2 regions of the Enterobacter sp. I4 genome follow, and region 2 is predicted to be linked to the other one. Evidence: predicted binding sites of a transcription regulator. Region 2 holds the regulator's gene; the other holds the start of a gene.

Region 1 (11,937 bases), 2.4 Mb from region 2:
GCTTCCGCGTCCGCGACGATCGGCAGGAAGTAGTCAATAAAGCGCGGATCGTTAGGTTCGATACCCGCGGCCCACTGGATCTGATCCGCACGGCGGAAGGTATTGTTGATCCGATCCACCACCGACGGTACGGAGTTAGCCGGGTAGAGGGACTGATCCGGGTACATGCTGGAGGCCAGGTTGGCGTCAGCCGCAACCTGCCAGCCGGAGAGATAGATAGCCTCAATGCCGGCCTTCGCCTGCTGCAGCGCCTGACCGCCGGTCAGCGCACCGAGGCTGTTGATATAGCCCTTTCTGGCGCCCCCGTGCAGCAGATCCCACATTTTCGCCGCGCCGTTCTGCGCCAGCGTGCATTCCGGGTTAACCGAGCCGCGTAACTTCACCACTTCCTCTGCGCTAAAGGGACGGCGGATGCCTTCCCAGCGTGGTTGAGTCCACTCTTTCTGTAATTCTTCGATTTGTTGGGTACGGGTTTTCATGTGCAGATGCTCCATATTGTTATGTGGTGAATTACGCCAGGAAGCGGTAGCCCGGCAGGGTCAGGAAGTCGATTAACTCATCCGACGTGGTGATTTGCTCCATCAGGCGCGCGGCATCGTCAAAGCGCCCGCTGCTGAAGCGATGCTCGCCCAGCTCGTCCTGGATCACCCGCATCTCTTCGGCCAGCATCTGGCGGAACAGTGCTTTCGTTACCGGTTTTCCGTTGCTGAGCGTTTTTTGATGGTGGATCCACTGCCAGATTGAGGTACGTGAAATTTCCGCCGTCGCCGCATCTTCCATCAGGCCGTAGATTGGCACGCAGCCGTTACCGGAAATCCACGCTTCGATGTACTGAACAGCGACGCGAATGTTAGCGCGCATTCCCTCTTCCGTTCGTTCACCCGCACACGGTGCCAGCAGGTGTTCTTCAGCGATGGGGGCATCGTCTTCACGCGTAACAAAAAGCTGGTTTTTATTGTCACCCAGCACGCGGTTGAAAACCTCCATCGCCGTATCGGCCAGGCCCGGGTGAGCGATCCACGTCCCGTCATGGCCGTTGCGGGCTTCCAGCTCTTTATCGGCTTTCACCTTGTTGAGCACCTGATTGTTGCGTTCCGCGTCTTTGCTCGGGATAAAGGCCGCCATGCCGCCCATCGCAAACGCGCCGCGTTTGTGACAGGTTTTGATCAGCAGGCGCGAGTAAGCGCTGAGGAACGGCTTATCCATAGTGACGACCTGGCGATCCGGCAGCACCCGATCGGCGTGATTTTTCAGGGTCTTGATATAGCTGAAAATGTAGTCCCAGCGACCGCAGTTCAGGCCCACAATGTGGTCGCGCAGCGCGTGAAGGATCTCGTGCATCTGGAATACGGCAGGCAGGGTTTCAATCAGCAGCGTGGCCTTAATGGTGCCGCGCGGCAGGTTGAAGCGGTCTTCTGCGTAGCTGAACACTTCACTCCACCACGCCGCTTCCTGCCAGGACTGGGTTTTCGGCAGATAGAAATAGGGTCCGCTGCCTTTCGCCAGCAGGTTTTTATGGTTGTGGAAGAAGTAGAGCGCAAAGTCGAACAGGCTGCCCGGAATCGCTTCTCCGCGCCACGTGACGTGTTTTTCAGGCAAATGCAGACCGCGTACGCGGCAGACCAGCACTGCCGGATTAGGTTTGAGCTGGTAAATTTTACCGGCTTCATTGGTATAGCTGATGGTACCGTTTACGGCATCGCGCAGGTTGATCTGCCCGTCGATAACTTTCCGCCAGTCCGGCGCGAGGGAGTCTTCGAAGTCCGCCATAAACACTTTGACGTTCGCATTCATGGCGTTGATCACCATCTTACGCTCTACCGGACCGGTGATCTCGACGCGACGATCCTGTAAATCTTCAGGTATACCGCGGATTTTCCATTCACCCTGCCTAATGGAAGCGGTTTCCGAAATAAAACCAGGCAACTTGCCGTTATCGATTTCCTGCTGTTGATGAATGCGTGCCGCCAGCAGCTTGTTGCGCTGCGGGGTAAAGCGGGTCACCAGCTCAGTCAAAAATTCGACGGCTTCTGTCGTTAAAACGTGTTGTTCCTGCTCGCCGTGTGGCTGGGTAAAGGCCAGTTCATCCGCAGTGGTTGCCTGTTGATTCATTACGCTGCTCCTCGTCAAAGATCCAAATTCACGCTCCCGATGCGAGCGAAAGATCGTTGTGTAGTTTTCGCTCAGCAGAATTAAGACTATCTATATTTTCTCCAAAATCAAAAACAATTTCCATTTTAATAAAATATTGTAGATAACCTGTTGATTAACATTGAATTAAAATTTCATTGCTTGTTGAGCGGTATTTCGGAAATAAAAAAGGCACCCGAAGGTGCCTGTTTTGAACAGCTGAAACGCTTTAGGATCGTTTAACGCAGAAGATTACTCCAGCGTCGGATTCATGTGGCGCAGATCGTATGGCGTGATTTGGTAGACGTAATAGTTGAGCCAGTTGGTAAACAGTAAATTGCCATGGCTGCGCCAGGTAGCTCTGGGTTTGTTCTGCGGATCGTTTTTTGGGAAATAGTTGTACGGCACTTCAGGATTAAGGCCCGCTTCGACATCACGGAAATACTCTGACGCGAGGGTGTCCGGATCGTATTCCGGATGGCCAGTCACAAACGCGATGCGCTTGTCCCGGCTGGCAAACAGGTAAGCATCGCCCTCTTCCGTTTCGGCCAGGATCTCCAGATCGGTGTAATCGCGGATCAGCTGCGCCGGGAAATCAGCATAGCGGGAGTGCGGTGCCAGGAAGGAGTCATCGAAACCGCGCGTCAGCAGCGCGTGAGGGTGAATAATGTGGTGTTCATAAACGCCAGAAAGCTTTTCGGTTCGGGTTTGCTTAGGGATGCCGTAGAGAATATTCAACGCGGCCTGGACTGCCCAGCAGACAAATAGTGTGGACGTGACGTGATCTTTTGCCCACTCCAGCACCTGCCTGATCTGCGGCCAGTAGGCAACGTCATTAAATTCTACCAGCCCCAGCGGAGCGCCGGTGACGATCAACCCGTCGAAGTTCTCCTCGCGAATGTCGTCAAAATTACAGTAGAAGTTATTCAGATGCTCAGCAGGCGTATTCCGCGATTCACGCGCGTCAATGCGCAGCAGCTGGATATCAACCTGAAGCGGAGAGTTCGAAAGCAAACGCAGGAACTGGTTCTCCGTTTCGATCTTCTTTGGCATCAGATTAAGAATCAGTACCTTCAGCGGGCGAATTTCCTGACCTGTAGCGCGTGAAGCCGTCATCACAAAGACGTTTTCTTCACGTAAGAAATTGACGGCTGGTAGCTCGTCCTGCACCCGAATCGGCATAACCTTAAATCCTCACAGCATACGTATAAACGTTTAGACATCCAGACAGCTAACGATAACCAGATTTGGCTGGAATGTCGAGTCTGCAAGCGAAAGGTGAGAAAGTTTCAAGGAGGGGATGGTGCGGTCTGAAGGCCTCTTTCACAGGAAGAGAGGAAAGCCCAAAGCAAAAAACCCCGCACCTTACGGTACGGGGTTCTTCTAATTGATGCCTGGCAGTTCCCTACTCTCACATGGGGAGACCCCACACTACCATCGGCGCTACGGCGTTTCACTTCTGAGTTCGGCATGGGGTCAGGTGGGACCACCGCGCTAAAGCCGCCAGGCAAATTCTGTTAATCTGTATCAGGCTGAAAATCTGTCTCTTCGCCAAAACATCTTCGGCGTTGTAAGGTTAAGCCTCACGGTTCATTAGTATCGGTTAGCTCAACGCATCGCTGCGCTTACACACCCGACCTATCAACGTCATAGTCTTTAACGTTCCTTCAGGAGACTTAAAGTCTCAGGGAGAACTCATCTCGGGGCAAGTTTCGTGCTTAGATGCTTTCAGCACTTATCTCTTCCGCATTTAGCTACCGGGCAGTGCCATTGGCATGACAACCCGAACACCAGTGATGCGTCCACTCCGGTCCTCTCGTACTAGGAGCAGCCCCCCTCAATTCTCCAGCGCCCACGGCAGATAGGGACCGAACTGTCTCACGACGTTCTAAACCCAGCTCGCGTACCACTTTAAATGGCGAACAGCCATACCCTTGGGACCTACTTCAGCCCCAGGATGTGATGAGCCGACATCGAGGTGCCAAACACCGCCGTCGATATGAACTCTTGGGCGGTATCAGCCTGTTATCCCCGGAGTACCTTTTATCCGTTGAGCGATGGCCCTTCCATTCAGAACCACCGGATCACTATGACCTGCTTTCGCACCTGCTCGCGCCGTCACGCTCGCAGTCAAGCTGGCTTATGCCATTGCACTAACCTCCTGATGTCCGACCAGGATTAGCCAACCTTCGTGCTCCTCCGTTACTCTTTGGGAGGAGACCGCCCCAGTCAAACTACCCACCAGACACTGTCCGCAACCCGGATCACGGGTCTACGTTAGAACACCAGCCATTAAAGGGTGGTATTTCAAGGGCGGCTCCACGCAGACTGGCGTCCACGCTTCAAAGCCTCCCACCTATCCTACACATCAAGGACCAGTGTTCAGTGTCAAGCTATAGTAAAGGTTCACGGGGTCTTTCCGTCTTGCCGCGGGTACACTGCATCTTCACAGCGAGTTCAATTTCACTGAGTCTCGGGTGGAGACAGCCTGGCCATCATTACGCCATTCGTGCAGGTCGGAACTTACCCGACAAGGAATTTCGCTACCTTAGGACCGTTATAGTTACGGCCGCCGTTTACCGGGGCTTCGATCAAGAGCTTCGCGTTGCCGCTAACCCCATCAATTAACCTTCCGGCACCGGGCAGGCGTCACACCGTATACGTCCACTTTCGTGTTTGCACAGTGCTGTGTTTTTAATAAACAGTTGCAGCCAGCTGGTATCTTCGACTGATTTCAGCTCCACCCGCAGGGGCTTCACCTACATATCAGCGTGCCTTCTCCCGAAGTTACGGCACCATTTTGCCTAGTTCCTTCACCCGAGTTCTCTCAAGCGCCTTGGTATTCTCTACCTGACCACCTGTGTCGGTTTGGGGTACGATTTCGTGTTACCTGATGCTTAGAGGCTTTTCCTGGAAGCAGGGCATTTGTTACTTCAGCACCGTAGTGCCTCGTCGTCACACCTCAGCGTTAAAAGGTACCGGATTTACCTGGAACCTCCGCCTACATGCTTAAACCGGGACAACCGTCGCCCGGCTAACATAGCCTTCTCCGTCCCCCCTTCGCAGTAACACCAAGTACAGGAATATTAACCTGTTTCCCATCGACTACGCCTTTCGGCCTCGCCTTAGGGGTCGACTCACCCTGCCCCGATTAACGTTGGACAGGAACCCTTGGTCTTCCGGCGAGCGGGCTTTTCACCCGCTTTATCGTTACTTATGTCAGCATTCGCACTTCTGATACCTCCAGCATGCCTCACAGCACACCTTCAACGGCTTACAGAACGCTCCCCTACCCAACAACACATAGTGTCGCTGCCGCAGCTTCGGTGCATGGTTTAGCCCCGTTACATCTTCCGCGCAGGCCGACTCGACCAGTGAGCTATTACGCTTTCTTTAAATGATGGCTGCTTCTAAGCCAACATCCTGGCTGTCTGTGCCTTCCCACATCGTTTCCCACTTAACCATGACTTTGGGACCTTAGCTGGCGGTCTGGGTTGTTTCCCTCTTCACGACGGACGTTAGCACCCGCCGTGTGTCTCCCGTGATAACATTCTTCGGTATTCGTAGTTTGCATCGGGTTGGTAAGCCGGGATGGCCCCCTAGCCGAAACAGTGCTCTACCCCCGAAGATGAGTTCACGAGGCGCTACCTAAATAGCTTTCGGGGAGAACCAGCTATCTCCCGGTTTGATTGGCCTTTCACCCCCAGCCACAGGTCATCCGCTAATTTTTCAACATTAGTCGGTTCGGTCCTCCAGTTAGTGTTACCCAACCTTCAACCTGCCCATGGCTAGATCACCGGGTTTCGGGTCTATACCCTGCAACTTAACGCCCAGTTAAGACTCGGTTTCCCTTCGGCTCCCCTATACGGTTAACCTTGCTACAGAATATAAGTCGCTGACCCATTATACAAAAGGTACGCAGTCACCCCATAAAGAGGCTCCCACTGCTTGTACGTACACGGTTTCAGGTTCTTTTTCACTCCCCTCGCCGGGGTTCTTTTCGCCTTTCCCTCACGGTACTGGTTCACTATCGGTCAGTCAGGAGTATTTAGCCTTGGAGGATGGTCCCCCCATATTCAGACAGGATACCACGTGTCCCGCCCTACTCTTCGAGTTCACAGCATGTGTGCTTTCGTGTACGGGACTATCACCCTGTACCGTCGGACTTTCCAGACCGTTCCACTAACACACAAGCTGATTCAGACTCCGGGCTGCTCCCCGTTCGCTCGCCGCTACTGGGGGAATCTCGGTTGATTTCTTTTCCTCGGGGTACTTAGATGTTTCAGTTCCCCCGGTTCGCCTCGTTAGCCTATGTATTCAGCTAACGATAGTGCAACGGATTGCACTGGGTTTCCCCATTCGGACATCGCCGGGTCAAGGGTTCATATCACCTCGCCGGCGCTTTTCGCAGATTAGCACGTCCTTCATCGCCTCTGACTGCCAGGGCATCCACCGTGTACGCTTAGTCGCTTAACCTCACAACCCGAAGATGTTTCACTTCTGATTGCGAAAATTTGAGAGACTCGAACACACATGAGCTGTGTGTCGTTTCAATTTTCAGCTTGATCCAGATTTTTAAAGAGCAAAACTTCTTAATGCACTCGAAAGTACATTCAGAAGTTCATCATTCATCAGACAATCTGTGTGAGCACTGCAAAGGCAGGTTCTTTAAGGTAAGGAGGTGATCCAACCGCAGGTTCCCCTACGGTTACCTTGTTACGACTTCACCCCAGTCATGAATCACAAAGTGGTAAGCGCCCTCCCGAAGGTTAAGCTACCTACTTCTTTTGCAACCCACTCCCATGGTGTGACGGGCGGTGTGTACAAGGCCCGGGAACGTATTCACCGTAGCATTCTGATCTACGATTACTAGCGATTCCGACTTCATGGAGTCGAGTTGCAGACTCCAATCCGGACTACGACGCACTTTATGAGGTCCGCTTGCTCTCGCGAGGTCGCTTCTCTTTGTATGCGCCATTGTAGCACGTGTGTAGCCCTACTCGTAAGGGCCATGATGACTTGACGTCATCCCCACCTTCCTCCAGTTTATCACTGGCAGTCTCCTTTGAGTTCCCGGCCTAACCGCTGGCAACAAAGGATAAGGGTTGCGCTCGTTGCGGGACTTAACCCAACATTTCACAACACGAGCTGACGACAGCCATGCAGCACCTGTCTCAGAGTTCCCGAAGGCACCAAAGCATCTCTGCTAAGTTCTCTGGATGTCAAGAGTAGGTAAGGTTCTTCGCGTTGCATCGAATTAAACCACATGCTCCACCGCTTGTGCGGGCCCCCGTCAATTCATTTGAGTTTTAACCTTGCGGCCGTACTCCCCAGGCGGTCGACTTAACGCGTTAGCTCCGGAAGCCACGCCTCAAGGGCACAACCTCCAAGTCGACATCGTTTACGGCGTGGACTACCAGGGTATCTAATCCTGTTTGCTCCCCACGCTTTCGCACCTGAGCGTCAGTCTTTGTCCAGGGGGCCGCCTTCGCCACCGGTATTCCTCCAGATCTCTACGCATTTCACCGCTACACCTGGAATTCTACCCCCCTCTACAAGACTCTAGCCTGCCAGTTTCGAATGCAGTTCCCAGGTTGAGCCCGGGGATTTCACATCCGACTTGACAGACCGCCTGCGTGCGCTTTACGCCCAGTAATTCCGATTAACGCTTGCACCCTCCGTATTACCGCGGCTGCTGGCACGGAGTTAGCCGGTGCTTCTTCTGCGGGTAACGTCAATCGGCAAGGTTATTAACCTTACCGCCTTCCTCCCCGCTGAAAGTGCTTTACAACCCGAAGGCCTTCTTCACACACGCGGCATGGCTGCATCAGGCTTGCGCCCATTGTGCAATATTCCCCACTGCTGCCTCCCGTAGGAGTCTGGACCGTGTCTCAGTTCCAGTGTGGCTGGTCATCCTCTCAGACCAGCTAGGGATCGTCGCCTAGGTGAGCCGTTACCCCACCTACTAGCTAATCCCATCTGGGCACATCCGATGGCAAGAGGCCCGAAGGTCCCCCTCTTTGGTCTTGCGACGTTATGCGGTATTAGCTACCGTTTCCAGTAGTTATCCCCCTCCATCAGGCAGTTTCCCAGACATTACTCACCCGTCCGCCACTCGTCAGCAAAGCAGCAAGCTGCTTCCTGTTACCGTTCGACTTGCATGTGTTAGGCCTGCCGCCAGCGTTCAATCTGAGCCATGATCAAACTCTTCAATTTAAGTTTGATGCTCGTGAATTAAACTTCGTAATGAATTACGTATGTTCACTCAGAGACTTGGTATTCATTTTTCGTCTTGCGACGTTAAGAATCCATGTCACTTTGAGTGCCCACACAGATTGTCTGATAAATTGTTAAAGAGCAGTTGCAACGCGGCTTTCGCTCACCGTTGCGAGGTGGCGTATATTACGCTTTCCTCTTTCAGAGTCAACCCGTTATTTCAGGATTTTTTCTCTTCAGCCGACCGGGCTGTTTGTGAAGTGATTCACATCCGCCGTGTCGATGGAGGCGCATTATAGGGAGTTCTCCGCAGGCCGCAACCGCTAAATGACAGAAAAATGACTGACTGCTGCATTCCCCAGCAAAACCCCGCCTTATACCCTTTTACGCACAGAGTTATCCACAGCGCTTCGAAAAAGTGAAAATATGCGAGCGTTGCGCAAACGTTTTCGTTAAAATGCTCGCGCCTAACAAGGATGCCCCGTCAGGTGTGTTAGATGAGTTTTTCGCGGGAAAATTCATCTAACGCTCTCTGTAATCGTGAAATCCAGGGGATTTACCATGCAACAACGTCGTCCAGTCCGCCGCGCTCTGCTCAGTGTTTCTGATAAAGCCGGTATCGTCGAATTCGCTCAGGCACTTTCCGCACGTGGTGTGGAGCTGCTTTCTACAGGTGGCACCGCGCGCCTGTTAGCAGATAAAGGTCTGCCGGTAACCGAAGTGTCCGACTACACCGGTTTCCCGGAAATGATGGATGGACGCGTCAAAACCCTGCACCCGAAAGTGCACGGAGGTATTCTTGGCCGTCGCGGTCAGGACGACGGCATTATGGAACAGCATGACATCGCGCCAATCGACATGGTTGTCGTTAACCTCTATCCATTTGCCCAGACCGTAGCCCGCGAAGGCTGCACCCTGGAAGATGCGGTTGAGAATATCGACATCGGCGGTCCGACCATGGTGCGCTCTGCCGCCAAGAACCATAAAGATGTAGCCATTGTGGTGAAGAGCAGCGACTACAACACCATTATTAATGAGATAGACGCCAACGAAGGGTCGCTGACCCTGGCAACGCGTTTCGACCTCGCCATCAAAGCCTTCGAACACACCGCCGCGTACGACAGCATGATTGCCAACTACTTCGGTAGCCTGGTGCCTGCTTACCACGGTGAAAGCAAAGATCCTTCCGGCCGCTTCCCGCGCACGCTGAACCTGAACTTCATTAAGAAACAGGATATGCGTTACGGTGAGAACAGCCACCAGCAGGCTGCCTTCTATATAGAAGAAGAGGTAAAAGAAGCTTCTGTCGCAACCGCTCAGCAGGTTCAGGGCAAAGCGCTCTCCTATAACAACATTGCCGACACCGACGCTGCGCTGGAATGCGTGAAAGAGTTCAGCGAGCCGGCCTGCGTTATCGTCAAGCACGCCAACCCATGCGGCGTTGCCGTGAGCACCTCTATCCTTGACGCTTACGATCGCGCCTACAAAACCGACCCGACCTCCGCGTTTGGCGGCATTATCGCCTTCAACCGCGAGCTGGATGCCGAAACCGCACAGGCCATCATCTCCCGCCAGTTTGTCGAAGTGATCATCGCGCCGTCCGCATCAGAAGAAGCGCTGAAAATCACCGCTGCGAAACAGAACGTGCGCGTGCTGGTTTGCGGCCAGTGGGCAGAACGCGTGCCGGGCCTGGACTTCAAGCGCGTGAACGGTGGCCTGCTGGTTCAGGATCGCGATCTGGGTATGGTGACGGAAGCCGACCTGCGCGTGGTGACCAAACGCCAGCCGACCGAGCAGGAGCTGCGCGACGCGCTGTTCTGCTGGAAGGTGGCGAAGTTCGTGAAATCCAACGCCATTGTCTACGCGAAAGAGAACATGACCATCGGGATAGGTGCAGGCCAGATGAGCCGCGTTTACTCTGCGAAAATTGCCGGTATCAAAGCAGGTGACGAAGGTCTGGAAGTGAAAGGCTCCGCCATGGCCTCTGACGCCTTCTTCCCGTTCCGCGACGGCATCGATGCGGCCGCTGCGGTGGGCATCACCTGCGTGATCCAGCCTGGCGGCTCAATCCGCGACGACGAAGTGATTGCCGCCGCCGACGAACACGGCATCGCGATGATCTTCACCGACATGCGTCACTTCCGCCATTAATTCCCGGAGCAGAAAATGAAAGTATTAGTGATTGGCAACGGCGGGCGCGAGCACGCGCTGGCGTGGAAAGCGGCGCAGTCCCCGCAGGTTGAAACCGTCTTTGTGGCACCGGGTAACGCCGGTACCGCGCTTGAGCCCGCGCTGCAGAACGTCGCCATCGGCGTCACCGATATCCCCGCGCTGCTGAGTTTTGCTCAGCGCGAAAACATCGATCTGACTATTGTTGGTCCGGAAGCGCCGCTGGTGATCGGCGTGGTAGACGCCTTCCGCGCCGCTGGCCTGAAAATCTTTGGCCCAACGGAGGGTGCTGCCCAACTGGAGGGGTCGAAAGCCTTTACCAAAGATTTCCTGGCTCGCCATAACATCCCGACGGCGGAATACCAGAACTTCACAGAGGTGGAGCCCGCTCTGGCTTACCTGCGCGAAAAAGGCGCACCGATTGTCATTAAGGCCGACGGCCTGGCCGCCGGGAAAGGCGTGATCGTGGCGATGACGCTCGAAGAAGCCGAAGCCGCCGTTCACGATATGCTGGCCGGCAACGCCTTTGGCGATGCGGGTCACCGCATCGTGATTGAAGAGTTCCTCGACGGCGAAGAGGCGAGCTTTATCGTGATGGTCGACGGCGAGCACGTTCTGCCGATGGCCACCAGCCAGGATCACAAGCGCGTGGGTAATGGCGATACCGGCCCGAATACCGGCGGAATGGGTGCCTACTCCCCTGCTCCGGTGGTCACTGATGAAGTGCATCAGCGCACCATGGATCGCATTATCTGGCCAACCGTGAAAGGGATGGCGGCAGAAGGCAATACCTACACCGGTTTCCTCTATGCGGGCCTGATGATCGACAAGCAGGGCAATCCGAAGGTTATCGAATTCAACTGCCGCTTTGGCGATCCGGAAACGCAGCCGATCATGCTGCGCATGAAATCTGACCTGGTGGATCTGTGCCTGGCGGCCTGCGACGGCAAGCTGGACGAGAAAACCTCAGAGTGGGACGAGCGTGCATCGCTGGGCGTGGTGATTGCTGCGGGTGGTTATCCTGGCAACTACAACACCGGAGATGAGATCCACGGCCTGCCGCTGGAGGAAATTGACGGTGCGAAGGTGTTCCACGCCGGTACGACGCTGGCTGACGACGATCGCGTCCTGACCAACGGTGGCCGCGTGCTGTGCGCCACCGCGCTGGGTCACACCGTAGCAGAAGCACAAAAACGCGCCTATGCGCTGATGGCGGATATTCGCTGGAACGGCAGCTTCAGCCGTCAGGATATCGGCTATCGGGCGATTGCGCGGGAACAGGGCGAGTAATTTCCCCCTCACCCTAACCCTCTCCCCTCAGGGGAGAGGGAAATCAAATCAGAAACTCTTTTCTGTCGGCTGCCAGGTGCAAAAATCTTCGTTCGCCACCAGCAGCAGCTGTGAACCTTCCGGCGCCTCAAG
Region 2 (11,937 bases):
AAATGGTGGTACGCCCTGCTGATGCGGCTTGCCACCCTGCTCGGCGCGCTGCTGGCCATTATCCTGGTCGCGGCGGTATTTTATAAAGATTACGCTTCGCTGTTCCGCAATAATAAAAGCATCGTCAAAATGGTTACCCCGGCGAACTACGTAAGCGCCGTGGTCAAGTACGGTAAAATGCGCTGGTTCGCAGGCGATCGGACGCTGGTCCGCATTGGTCAGGATGCCCGTAAGGGCGCGCTAATTTCAGGCCAGCAAAAGAAAACCGTGCTGGTTCTCGTGGTGGGCGAAGCCTCCCGCGCCGAAAACTACTCGCTGAATGGTTACCGCCGTGAAACCAACCCGGAGCTTAAAAAGCAGGACGTCATCAACTTCCCCCAAGCCTCCTCCTGCGGCACGGAAACCGCCGTTTCCGTTCCCTGCATGTTCTCCGGTATGACGCGGAAAAAATACGATGCGGACCTGGCGCAACATCAGGAAGGCCTGCTTGACGTGCTTAACCACGCCGGGTTCAACCTGCTGTGGCGCGACAACGACGGCGGATGTAAAGGTGCCTGCGACCGCGTGCCGCATACGGACATGACCCAGTGGAATCTGGACTCGTACTGCAGGGACAAAGTCTGTATCGACGACGTAAACCTCTACCGCCTGGACAAAGTGCTGGATGGTCTGAAGCAGGACACGGTACTGGTGATCCACCTGATGGGAAGCCACGGCCCGGCCTATTACAACCGTTATCCGGACAGTTTCCGCAGGTTTACCCCGACCTGCGACACCAATGAAATTCAGAACTGCGATCATCAGGCGTTGATCAACACCTACGACAACTCAATTCTGTATACCGACAGCGTGGTCAGCAGGACTATCGACGCGCTGAAAGTCCGACAGGCCACCATGAACACGGCGCTGATTTACCTTTCCGATCACGGTGAGTCGCTGGGCGAAAGCGGAATTTATCTGCACGGCACGCCGTATATGCTGGCGCCGGAGCAGCAAACGCATATTCCGTTTATGTTCTGGCTCTCTGCGGATTACGTGAAAAACTTCGGTGTCAACACGGACTGCCTGCGTGACCATGCTGCAAAAGATGCGGTTTCACAGGACAATTTGTTCGCCACCGTTCTGGGGATGATGGATGTTAAATCAACGGTTTATCAACCGCAGCTGGATATTTTGTCGCAGTGCCGTCGCGATGCTGCCTTGCATTAGACCGAACGGTCTATTAGAGTGAAGTCATGAGCAGACATACAGAACACGATACCCGCGAACATTTACTGGCTACCGGCGAGCGCCTTTGCATGCATCGCGGATTTACCGGTATGGGGCTGAGCGAGTTGTTAAAAACCGCGGAAGTCCCTAAGGGATCGTTTTATCACTACTTCCGATCCAAAGAGGCGTTCGGCGTCGCCATGCTGGAGCGGCACTATGCCAGCTACCATCAGCGCCTGGCAACGCACTTCGCCAGCGGTGAAGGTAACTACCGGGATCGGGTTCTGAACTACTATCAGGAGACGCTGACGCAGTTCTGTCAGCAGGGCATCATCAGCGGCTGCCTGACGGTAAAACTGTCTGCCGAAGTGTGCGATCTTTCCGAAGATATGCGCACGGCCATGGATAAAGGTGCCAGCGGCGTTATCGCCCTGCTGGCGCAGGCGCTGGAGAAGGGTCGCGATGAGCAAACCCTCGCCTTCTTCGGCGATCCGTTAACGCAGGCGCAGGTGCTCTACTCACTCTGGTTAGGCGCTAACCTGCAGGCCAAGATTTCTCGCAGCGCCGTGCCGCTCGAAAGCGCGCTGGCACATGTGAAAAGCTGTATTACTGCGTCCGGCGCGTAGCCGGCATTTTTATTTATCCTTTTACTAGTCGACTGGTCTACTCAGGAGCCGTTATGTCCGCTGAAAAGTTATTTACCCCACTGAAAGTCGGTGCCGTTACCGCCCCAAACCGCGTATTTATGGCCCCGCTCACCCGTCTGCGCAGCATCGAGCCGGGCGATATCCCAACACCGTTGATGGGTGAATATTATCGTCAGCGCGCCAGCTCAGGCCTGATCATCTCTGAAGCCACGCAGATTTCTGCCCAGGCAAAAGGCTATGCCGGCGCGCCGGGCCTGCACAGCCCGGAACAAATTGCCGCGTGGAAAAAGATCACCGCGGGCGTACATGCTGAAGAGGGCCGTATTGCGGTACAGCTGTGGCACACTGGCCGTATCTCGCACAGCAGCATCCAGCCCGGCGGCCAGGCTCCGGTTTCTGCCTCTGCCCTGAACGCGAATACCCGTACCTCCCTGCGCGATGAAAACGGGAACGCGATCCGCGTCGATACCACCACCCCGCGCGCGCTGGAGCTGGACGAGATCCCGGGCATCGTGAACGATTTCCGTCAGGCCGTGGCCAATGCCCGTGAAGCCGGTTTCGATCTGGTTGAGCTGCACTCCGCGCACGGTTACCTGCTGCACCAGTTCCTCTCACCATCGTCTAACCAGCGTACCGACCAGTACGGCGGCAGCGTTGAAAACCGCGCGCGCCTGGTGCTTGAAGTGGTGGATGCTGTTTGCAACGAGTGGAGCGCAGACCGCATTGGTATTCGCGTTTCGCCGATCGGCACGTTCCAGAACGTCGACAACGGCCCGAATGAAGAAGCGGACGCGCTGTACCTGATTGAAGAGCTGGCAAAACGCGGCATTGCTTACCTGCACATGTCCGAGCCGGACTGGGCTGGCGGCAAGCCTTATAGCGAAGCCTTCCGCCAGAAGGTGCGCGAGCGCTTCCACGGCGTGATTATCGGCGCGGGTGCCTACACGGCGGAGAAAGCTGAAGATCTGATCGGCAAGGGTCTGATCGATGCCGTAGCCTTTGGCCGCGATTACATTGCTAACCCGGATCTGGTTGCCCGTTTGCAGAAGAAAGCGGAGCTGAACCCGCAGCGCCCTGAAAGTTTCTACGGCGGCGGCGCGGAAGGCTACACCGACTACCCTTCTCTCTAATCCCGCATTGCACATTGATAGCGGCGACATTTCGCCGCTATACTAAAACATCGTTTCTGTTCAAAAAGATAATCCAAACTGAGGAAATTATGCGCCTACTTCACACCATGCTGCGCGTTGGCGACCTGCAACGTTCCATCGATTTTTACACTAACGTTCTGGGCATGAAGCTGCTGCGCACCAGCGAAAACCCGGAATATAAATACTCCCTGGCGTTCGTGGGTTACGGTCCGGAGTCTGATGAAGCCGTCATTGAGCTGACGTACAACTGGGGCGTAGACAGCTACGAGCTGGGTACGGCTTACGGCCATATTGCGCTGGAAGTGGATAACGCGGCCGAAGCCTGCGAACGCATCCGCAGCAGCGGCGGTAACGTCACCCGTGAAGCGGGCCCGGTTAAAGGCGGCACCACCGTGATTGCCTTTGTTGAAGATCCGGACGGTTACAAAATCGAACTGATCGAAGCCAAAGACGCTGGTCGTGGTCTGGGCAACTGATCCCGCAGGGCGCACTATGCGCCCGTTGTTTTGCTGCATCGCCTCTCAAAATTTGCCATAATACGCACTGCTTTTTTCCCCTTGTAAGAGACCCTGATGTCCGATAATGCTCAATTTACCGGTCTGTGCGACCGTTTTCGTGGTTTTTATCCCGTTGTCATTGATGTTGAAACAGCCGGATTTAACGCTAAAACCGATGCGCTGCTTGAGATTGCCGCCATCACGCTGAAGATGGATGAACAGGGCTGGCTTGTACCGGACACCACGCTGCATTTCCACGTTGAACCCTTTGAAGGGGCAAACCTACAGCCGGAGGCGCTGGCCTTTAACGGTATCGATCCGACAAACCCGCTGCGCGGGGCGGTAAGTGAATACGAGGCGCTTCACGCCATTTTCAAAATGGTGCGCAAGGGCATGAAAGAGAGTGACTGTAGCCGCGCCATTATGGTCGCCCACAACGCCACGTTCGATCACAGCTTCACGATGGCCGCTGCGGAACGCGCCTCGCTGAAGCGTAACCCATTCCATCCGTTCGTCACGTTCGACACCGCCGCGCTGAGCGGCCTGGCGCTGGGCCAAACCGTGCTGTCCAAAGCCTGCATCACGGCGGGTATTGCGTTTGACGGCACCCAGGCGCATTCCGCGTTATACGACACCGAGCGTACGGCGGAGCTGTTCTGCGAGATCGTCAACCGCTGGAAGCGTCTGGGCGGCTGGCCCCTGCCGATGGGCGACAGCGAAGAGCAGGCATAAAAAAAGCGACCTCCTGAGGTCGCTTTTTTGTCCGCGCAGAAAACTTATTCTGCGTCCGGCTCTTCGGTTTTATACTTCGCCGCGGTCTCTTTGATCAGCTGCTGCAGTTCGCCGCGCTGATACATTTCAATCAGGATGTCGCATCCGCCAACCAGTTCACCGTCAACCCACAGCTGTGGGAAGGTAGGCCAGTTTGCGTATTTTGGCAGCTCAGCGCGAATGTCCGGGTTTTGCAGGATATCAACGTAAGCAAAACGCTCACCACAGGCAGACAGCGCCTGAACCGCTTGTGCGGAGAAGCCGCAGCTTGGCAGCTTCGGAGAACCTTTCATGTACAGGAGAATTGGGTTTTCAGCGATCTGGCGCTGAATTTTTTCAATAGTGGTGCTCATGTCTTGCTTCCTTTAACTTCTGTTACGGCATCAGTCTGACATTGTAGCGGGTCAGGCCGACATCGGAAAATAACATTTTTGTCACGTCTCATTATTTTATCTGCTATCGCGTAAAGATGCATTGCTAATGTCGTTTATCGCTGCCCGCAGCGCGGATTTGCTCAGGGAGCGAACAATTCTGCTACAGAACGATGAATTTTTTTGCACTTGCTAACGAAACAGCTTTTGAGAATGAAAAATGCTATTAACTTATTCTGATTTTTTGGATTAGAATCGACACGTTTTGTAAATCATACGCGGGTATTATTGATAGCCTGCATTCATCAGGGGACTGCCCAGTGGCGCGGATAACGAAAATCTCGATGACGCTCTGTGCTTTACTGTTTACCACACTCTCATTTGCGCCAGCGGCGAACGCCTCTGAACAGGCGCGACACTCTGCCGTACAAAAAACGCATCTGGCAAAAAACGCAGAAAAAAAGAAAAAAACCACCGGCAAAACCGTTAAAAAGAAATCCACCGCGAAAACGAAGAAGACTGCCTCCACCACATCAAAAACGCTCCGCTCCAGCACGCGCAACACCACCCGCACTGCCGCCAGATCCGCTTCCGAAAAATGCATCGTGCGCAAAGGCCATAAAACCAAATGCACAAAAGTGACGAAGCTGGCCGACGCGCATAAGGTTCGCATGCAGAAGGCGCAAAAAACGGCGATGAATAAGCTGATGGGGCAAATTGGTAAACCGTACCGCTGGGGCGGCACCTCCCCGCGCACCGGTTTTGACTGTAGCGGGCTGGTTTATTATGCCTATAAGGATCTGGTGAAATTCCGCATTCCGCGCACCGCAAACGAAATGTACCATCTGCGCGACGCCGCCCCGGTTAACCGTGGCGAACTGCAAAACGGCGACCTGGTGTTCTTCCGCACCCAGGGACGCGGCACGGCTGACCACGTTGGCGTGTACGTGGGTAACGGTAAGTTCATCCAGTCACCGCGCAGCGGCCGGGACATTCAGATCACCTCTCTCAGCGAAGATTACTGGGTGCGCCACTACGTGGGCGCGCGACGCGTCATGACGCCGAAAACCATCCGCTAAACCCTGCCCTGCCGCATCCGTGGCAGGGTAAGTTCCTCTTTTGCATACCCTTTCAATTTGCTATTCTGTCCATGTTGTCTGTAGGGTTATTGGCAACGTATAAAACTATAAGGAGAGAAGCAATGTCGTTCGAATTACCTGCACTACCGTATGCAAAAGACGCCCTGGCCCCGCACATTTCTGCGGAAACCCTGGAGTACCATTACGGCAAACATCACCAGACCTATGTCACCAACCTGAATAACCTGATCAAGGGCACCGATTTTGAAGGCAAAACGCTGGAAGAGATCGTGCGCAGCTCAGACGGTGGCGTATTCAACAACGCCGCTCAGGTGTGGAACCATACGTTCTACTGGCACTGCCTGGCACCCAATGCTGGCGGAGAGCCAGCCGGCGAGCTGGCCGAAGCCATTAACGCCGCATTCGGCAGCTTCGCCGAGTTCAAGGCGAAGTTTACCGACGCCGCGGTTAAAAACTTCGGCTCCGGCTGGACCTGGCTGGTGAAGGAGGCCGATGGAAAACTGGCTATCGTTTCCACCTCAAATGCAGGCACCCCGCTCACCACCAGCGCAACGCCGCTGATGACCGTGGACGTGTGGGAACACGCTTACTACATCGATTACCGTAACGCGCGTCCTAACTACCTGGAGCACTTCTGGGCACTGGTTAACTGGGAGTTTGTTGCGAAGAACTTCGCCGCGTAAGAGACACGCAGAAGGGGAGACCCTTCTGCGTTTTTGTTTATTCAGCGGTGCACGCTGCTTCAGGCTGTTTGCGACCGGACATCAGCACCAGCAGCAGGCCGAGTGCGGCAATGATTGCGCCCATCACCGGAACGAAGCTGTAGCCCAGCCCCCCGGAAATGACCGCCCCGCCGGCAGCCGCGCCCAGCGCATTGCCGAGGTTAAACGCACCGATATTGACCGAAGAAGAGAGCCCAGGAGCCTCGTGCGCGACGCGCATTACGCGCATCTGCAGCGGCGGTACCACGGCAAAAGTCGCTGCGCCCCACACCACCATGGCAATTGCGGCACCCACTTCGTTACGCGCCAGCCACGGGATCGCAATCATGATCGCAATCAGCAGGGTTAAGAAACCCTTCAGCGTCCCGCTGACGGAGCGGTCCGCCAGCTTCCCGCCAAGATAGTTACCGATGGAGAAGCCCACGCCAATCAGCACCAGCATCGCGGTAATAAATACCGGCGTCGCGTGGGTGATATCGTGCAGCACCGGGGAGATATAGGTGTAGAGCGTAAACATCGCCCCTGCTCCCAGCACCGTGGTGAGCAGCGCAGAAAGCACCTGAGGACGCATCAGCACAGCCAGCTCTTTACGCACTTCCGGACGCTCACCGGCGCTCCCTTTCGGCAGAGAGAAGAACAGCGCCACCATCGCAATTACGCCGAGCGCCGCGGTTGCGAGGAAAGACATACGCCAGCCGATCGTCTCACCCAGCCAGGTGGCTGCGGGCACGCCGCCGATATTGGCGATGGTCAGCCCCATAAACATAGTGGCCACCGCGCTGGCCTGCTTATGTTTTGGCACCACGCTGGCGGCCACAACCGATCCCAGCCCGAAGAACGCGCCGTGGTTAAGGCTGGTCAAAATGCGTGAGAGCATCAGGGTGGTGTAATCCGGTGAAATCGCGGAAAGCACGTTCCCCAGGGTGAAAATCGCCATCAGGAAAATCAGCGCATTGCGGCGCGCGCGGTGCGAAAGCAGCAGCGTCATCAGCGGCGCCCCTACCATCACGCCAACCGCGTAGGCGCTGATTAACATACCGGCCGCAGGGATTGAGACGTCCACGCCCCGGGCTATAACAGGCAATAACCCCATTGGGGAAAACTCAGTGGTGCCAATCCCAAAAGCGCCAATCGCCAGGGCCAGCAGTGGAAAATTGATTTTCATGAATGAACTCCGGAAACCGTGCCATAACGCGACACAGAATTAAGAAGTCAAAAGCATGACATCAATCACAAAAAATGAGAAGTTAACATTTTGGCAAAAGATTTTTGCCGGAGGGGTAACAATCGCACAAAGCGAGGGAGAAAGCTCTCCCCCGTCTGAATCAGTGCAGCGCAGCGGTTAAACCACCCGCAACGATAAGAGCAAGAACAACAATGGTGGTAAACAGCGAAAACTTAAGATCGGTACTCATCAATTTTTCTCCTTTTATTCACCCTACGAAAAGTGAGCCTGCTCATTTTTACACAGTTCAGGTCAAAAATCTTCCAGGATTTAAGCGGATATCCACTTTACCTCTTCCCCTTTTCATCAAGATAGGACAAAATTCCACGCTAAATTTATTAGCGTACCGGCCATTGACCCCCTCCTGACGTCCTGTGTCGTTTTCCCGGCGTGTCGCAACTCAAGATTGCGTAATAAGGGTGAGAGAAGGCAAACGTTTACCTTCAAGTTTTTCAGGAGCTTAGGATATGGTCTGGAGTGACATTTAATGGCAACAATTAAAGACGTAGCAAAACGCGCAAACGTTTCCACTACAACCGTATCACATGTTATTAACAAAACGCGTTTCGTCGCAGAAGAGACGCGTAATGCCGTGTGGGCAGCGATCAAAGAACTGCACTACTCGCCGAGTGCCGTTGCGCGCAGCCTGAAGGTTAATCACACGAAATCGATTGGCCTGCTGGCTACCAGCAGTGAAGCGGCCTACTTTGCTGAAATCATCGAAGCCGTTGAGAAAAACTGCTTCCAGAAAGGCTACACCCTGATTCTGGGCAACGCGTGGAACAACATTGAGAAACAGCGCGCTTACCTGTCGATGATGGCGCAAAAGCGCGTGGACGGCCTGCTGGTGATGTGTTCTGAATACCCTGAGTCGGTCCTTTCCATGCTGGAAGAGTATCGCCACATTCCAATGGTGGTGATGGACTGGGGCGAAGCGCGCGCCGATTTCACCGATTCGGTGATTGATAACGCCTTCGAAGGCGGTTACATGGCGGGTCGTTACCTGGTGGAACGCGGTCACCGCGAAATTGGCGTGATCCCGGGCCCGCTGGAGCGCAACACCGGCGCTGGCCGCCTGGCCGGTTTTATGAAGGCGATGGAAGAAGCGATGATCGTCGTGCCGGAAAACTGGATCGTGCAGGGCGACTTCGAGCCGGAGTCCGGCTACCGCGCCATGCAGCAGATCGTTTCCCAGCAGCATCGCCCTACCGCGGTGTTCTGCGGCGGCGACATCATGGCGATGGGCGCGCTCTGTGCGGCGGACGAGCTGGGCCTGCGCGTGCCGCAGGACATTTCGGTGATCGGCTATGATAACGTGCGCAACGCCCGCTTCTTCACCCCGGCGCTGACCACCATTCACCAGCCGAAAGACTCTCTGGGTGAAACGGCCTTCAATATGCTGATGGACAGGATCGTCAACAAGCGTGAACAGTCCCAGTCCATTGAAGTCCACCCGCGCCTGATTGAACGCCGCTCCGTTGCGGACGGCCCGTTCCGCGACTACCGTCGTTAATCATTTCTCGGGGCCAGCTACGCTGGTCCCCGTAACCACTCCCGGTTCAGCGTTTCGCTGTCTCCCAGATAATCCAGCAGCCAGGCCATCGCGGGCGATACGTCATTTTGCTGCCAGGTCAGACAGCAGGCTGCGTCCGGGAAGGGATTTTCCAGCGTCAGGGCCACCCACTCCCCCGTGTCGATGCGCGGACGCGCAACGTGTACCGGCACCATCCCAACGCACAGCCCCGCGCTCAGGCAGGTGGCTGACGACTCCCAGTCCGGCGCGACTACCCGGCGCTGATTGTCCAGCAGCCAGGTAATGCGCTTGGGCAGCGAACGGGAGGTATCCTCCAGCACCAGCGACGGCCAGTTGCGTAACGTGTCGTCACTCAGCGGCCCCTCCATCGCCGCCAGCGGGTGATCGCGCGCCACGACGCAAGTCCAGCTCAGCATGCCCATGTCGCGAAACGCATAGCGCCCGCCAACCGGGATGGCCTGCGTGGCGCCTATCGCCATCTCTGCCCGGCCGTCCGCCAGCGCATCCCAGACCCCGTTGAACACTTCCTGCGAAACGCGCAGCTCAACGTCGGAAAAATGGCGATAAAAATCGACGATCATCTGCCGGGTACGCTCCGGCTTAACGATGTTATCCACCGCAATGGAAAGGTGTCCGCGCCAGCCGTTAGCGATCTGCTGGCACTGCTCGCGGGTGATCTGCATTTTTTTGATAACAGACCGCCCTTCTTTCAAAAACCACGCCCCGGCGGGCGTCAGTTCAACGTCGCGATGGCGCCGCTCGAACAGCGGGACCGCGAGCCACTCTTCCAGCTGCCGCACCGTATAGCTGATTGCCGAGGGAACGCGGTGCAGCTCCTGCGCGGCACCGGTAAAGCTGCCGTTACGGGCCACGGCATCGACCACTTCAAGGGAATAATCTGACCACATTTTCTGCCTGCAAAATTTTTGAATGCACTCGCCAAATATTAGCGTTTCACAAGCCGCTTTGCACTCCCTACACTCTGCGGCAACGTACACCTGCCTCCTCAGGAGAATAAATAGTGCAACCCAGGAAAGGATTTTTAGTCTGGCTCGGCGGCTTAAGCGTGCTGGGCTTTCTGGCGACCGACATGTATCTGCCCGCGTTCGCCGCGATGCAGGAAGATTTGCAAACCCCTGCCGCCGCCATCAGCGCCAGCCTGAGCCTGTTCCTCGCAGGCTTCGCTTTTGCGCAGCTGCTATGGGGACCGCTGTCGGATCGTTTTGGCCGTAAGCCCGTTCTGTTGCTGGGGCTGGCGATATTTGCCGTTGGCTGTCTGGGCATGCTGTGGGTTCGCGATGCCGCCTGGCTACTGGCGCTGCGCTTCATTCAGGCAGTCGGGGTCTGCGCCGCAGCGGTCACGTGGCAGGCGCTGGTTACCGACTATTATCCGGCCTCGCGCACTAACCGTATTTTCGCCACCATTATGCCGCTGGTTGGCCTGTCGCCGGCGCTCGCCCCGCTGCTGGGCAGCTGGATCCTGGCACACTTCGACTGGCAGGCCATTTTCGCCACGCTGTTCGCCATCACGCTGGTGCTGATGCTGCCCGCGTTTGCGCTTAAGCCTGCGCATAAAAAAGAGGCGCATCCGGACGCGAAGCCGGTCACCTTCACCTCCTTACTGCGGGCTAAGGCCTATCGCGGCAACGTGCTGATTTACGCCGCCTGCTCCGCCAGCTTCTTCGCATGGCTGACCGGTTCGCCGTTTATTCTGCATGACATGGGCTACAGCCCGGCGGCTATCGGCCTGAGCTACGTTCCGCAGACCATCGCCTTCCTGGTGGGCGGCTACGGCTGTCGCGCCGCGCTGCAAAAATGGGAAGGCCAGCAGATGCTTCCCTGGCTGCTGGTGCTCTACGCGTTAAGCGTGATCGCGACCTGGGCCGTTGGCTTTATTCCGGGCGCCGGGCTTGCTGAAATTTTGATTCCGTTCTGCGTCATGGCGATCGCAAACGGTGCCATCTACCCTATCGTTGTGGCTCAGGCGCTGCGCCCGTTCCCGCAGGCGACGGGCCGCGCTGCCGCGCTGCAAAATACCCTGCAGCTGGGTCTGTGCTTCCTGGCAAGCCTGGTGGTCTCCGCGCTGATTGCAACACCGCTGCTCACGACCACCAGCGTCATGCTGGCCACCGTTGCGCTGGCAGGTCTGGGCTATCGCATGCAGTCATCAGCGCATCGTGAGCAGAATCAAGACGCGCACAGAGAAACGTCGCACGCCTGATTGCACAGGAAATTATGTTAAAAACCAGTGATTAGGTTGCTAACAATTTTCTGTTGAATCACCAAATTTAGAGGCCTATACTAAATTTGGTTCGATTAAATACGATAAATATTAAGTGTTAACGGGAGCCGGAGCGCTCCCGTTTTACCATGGACGGCTTTTCGGCAAGGGAAATCTCCCTTCCTCTGTTCTACGTCGGATATTAGCCTCGCGGGCATTTACCGTGAGATTTCTCACAAACCAAAAAAAGCGTCTACGCTGTTTTAAGGTTCTGATCACAGCAAGGTGATGGAGAAGCTATGAGTTCATCGTGTATAGAAGAAGTCAGCGTTCCGGACGATAACTGGTCCCGGATCGTCAGTGAACTGTTGGGACGTGCGGGCATTACGATTAATGGCTCATCCCCCTCCGATCCCCAGGTTAAACATCCCGATTTTTTTAAACGCGTTTTGCAGGAGGGATCGTTAGGGCTGGGCGAAAGCTATATGG

Evidence for each region. Region 2 encodes PurR, which represses purine synthesis genes. Its sites were predicted from a motif close to CANGCAAACGTTTGCNTG; they were not measured.
Region 1: a site for PurR is predicted at 8,783-8,800, ahead of purH (bifunctional phosphoribosylaminoimidazolecarboxamide formyltransferase/IMP cyclohydrolase). Genes of this name have one in related genera too.

Annotation. Positions count from the first base shown of each region.
Region 1 covers NZ_JALBUO010000001.1:94,608-106,544, reverse strand. The annotation lists gene aceA (isocitrate lyase) at 1-479, opposite strand, end outside; gene aceB (malate synthase A) at 511-2,112, opposite strand; gene metA (homoserine O-succinyltransferase) at 2,383-3,312, opposite strand; rRNA gene rrf (5S ribosomal RNA) at 3,523-3,638, opposite strand; rRNA gene MOQ06_RS00505 (23S ribosomal RNA) at 3,703-6,606, opposite strand; rRNA gene MOQ06_RS00500 (16S ribosomal RNA) at 6,805-8,346, opposite strand; gene purH (bifunctional phosphoribosylaminoimidazolecarboxamide formyltransferase/IMP cyclohydrolase) at 8,908-10,497, shown strand; gene purD (phosphoribosylamine--glycine ligase) at 10,513-11,805, shown strand; gene MOQ06_RS00485 (DUF1481 domain-containing protein) at 11,854-11,937, opposite strand, start outside.
Region 2 covers NZ_JALBUO010000001.1:2,493,634-2,505,570, forward strand. The annotation lists gene eptA (phosphoethanolamine transferase EptA) at 1-1,209, shown strand, start outside; gene MOQ06_RS11810 (TetR/AcrR family transcriptional regulator) at 1,236-1,835, shown strand; gene MOQ06_RS11815 (alkene reductase) at 1,889-2,986, shown strand; gene gloA (lactoylglutathione lyase) at 3,076-3,483, shown strand; gene rnt (ribonuclease T) at 3,580-4,236, shown strand; gene grxD (monothiol glutaredoxin 4) at 4,281-4,628, opposite strand; gene MOQ06_RS11835 (C40 family peptidase) at 4,967-5,725, shown strand; gene sodB (superoxide dismutase [Fe]) at 5,848-6,429, shown strand; gene MOQ06_RS11845 (MFS transporter) at 6,467-7,633, opposite strand; gene MOQ06_RS11850 (YnhF family membrane protein) at 7,794-7,883, opposite strand; gene purR (HTH-type transcriptional repressor PurR) at 8,181-9,206, shown strand; gene punR (DNA-binding transcriptional activator PunR) at 9,224-10,135, opposite strand; gene punC (purine nucleoside transporter PunC) at 10,249-11,448, shown strand; gene cfa (cyclopropane fatty acyl phospholipid synthase) at 11,748-11,937, shown strand, end outside.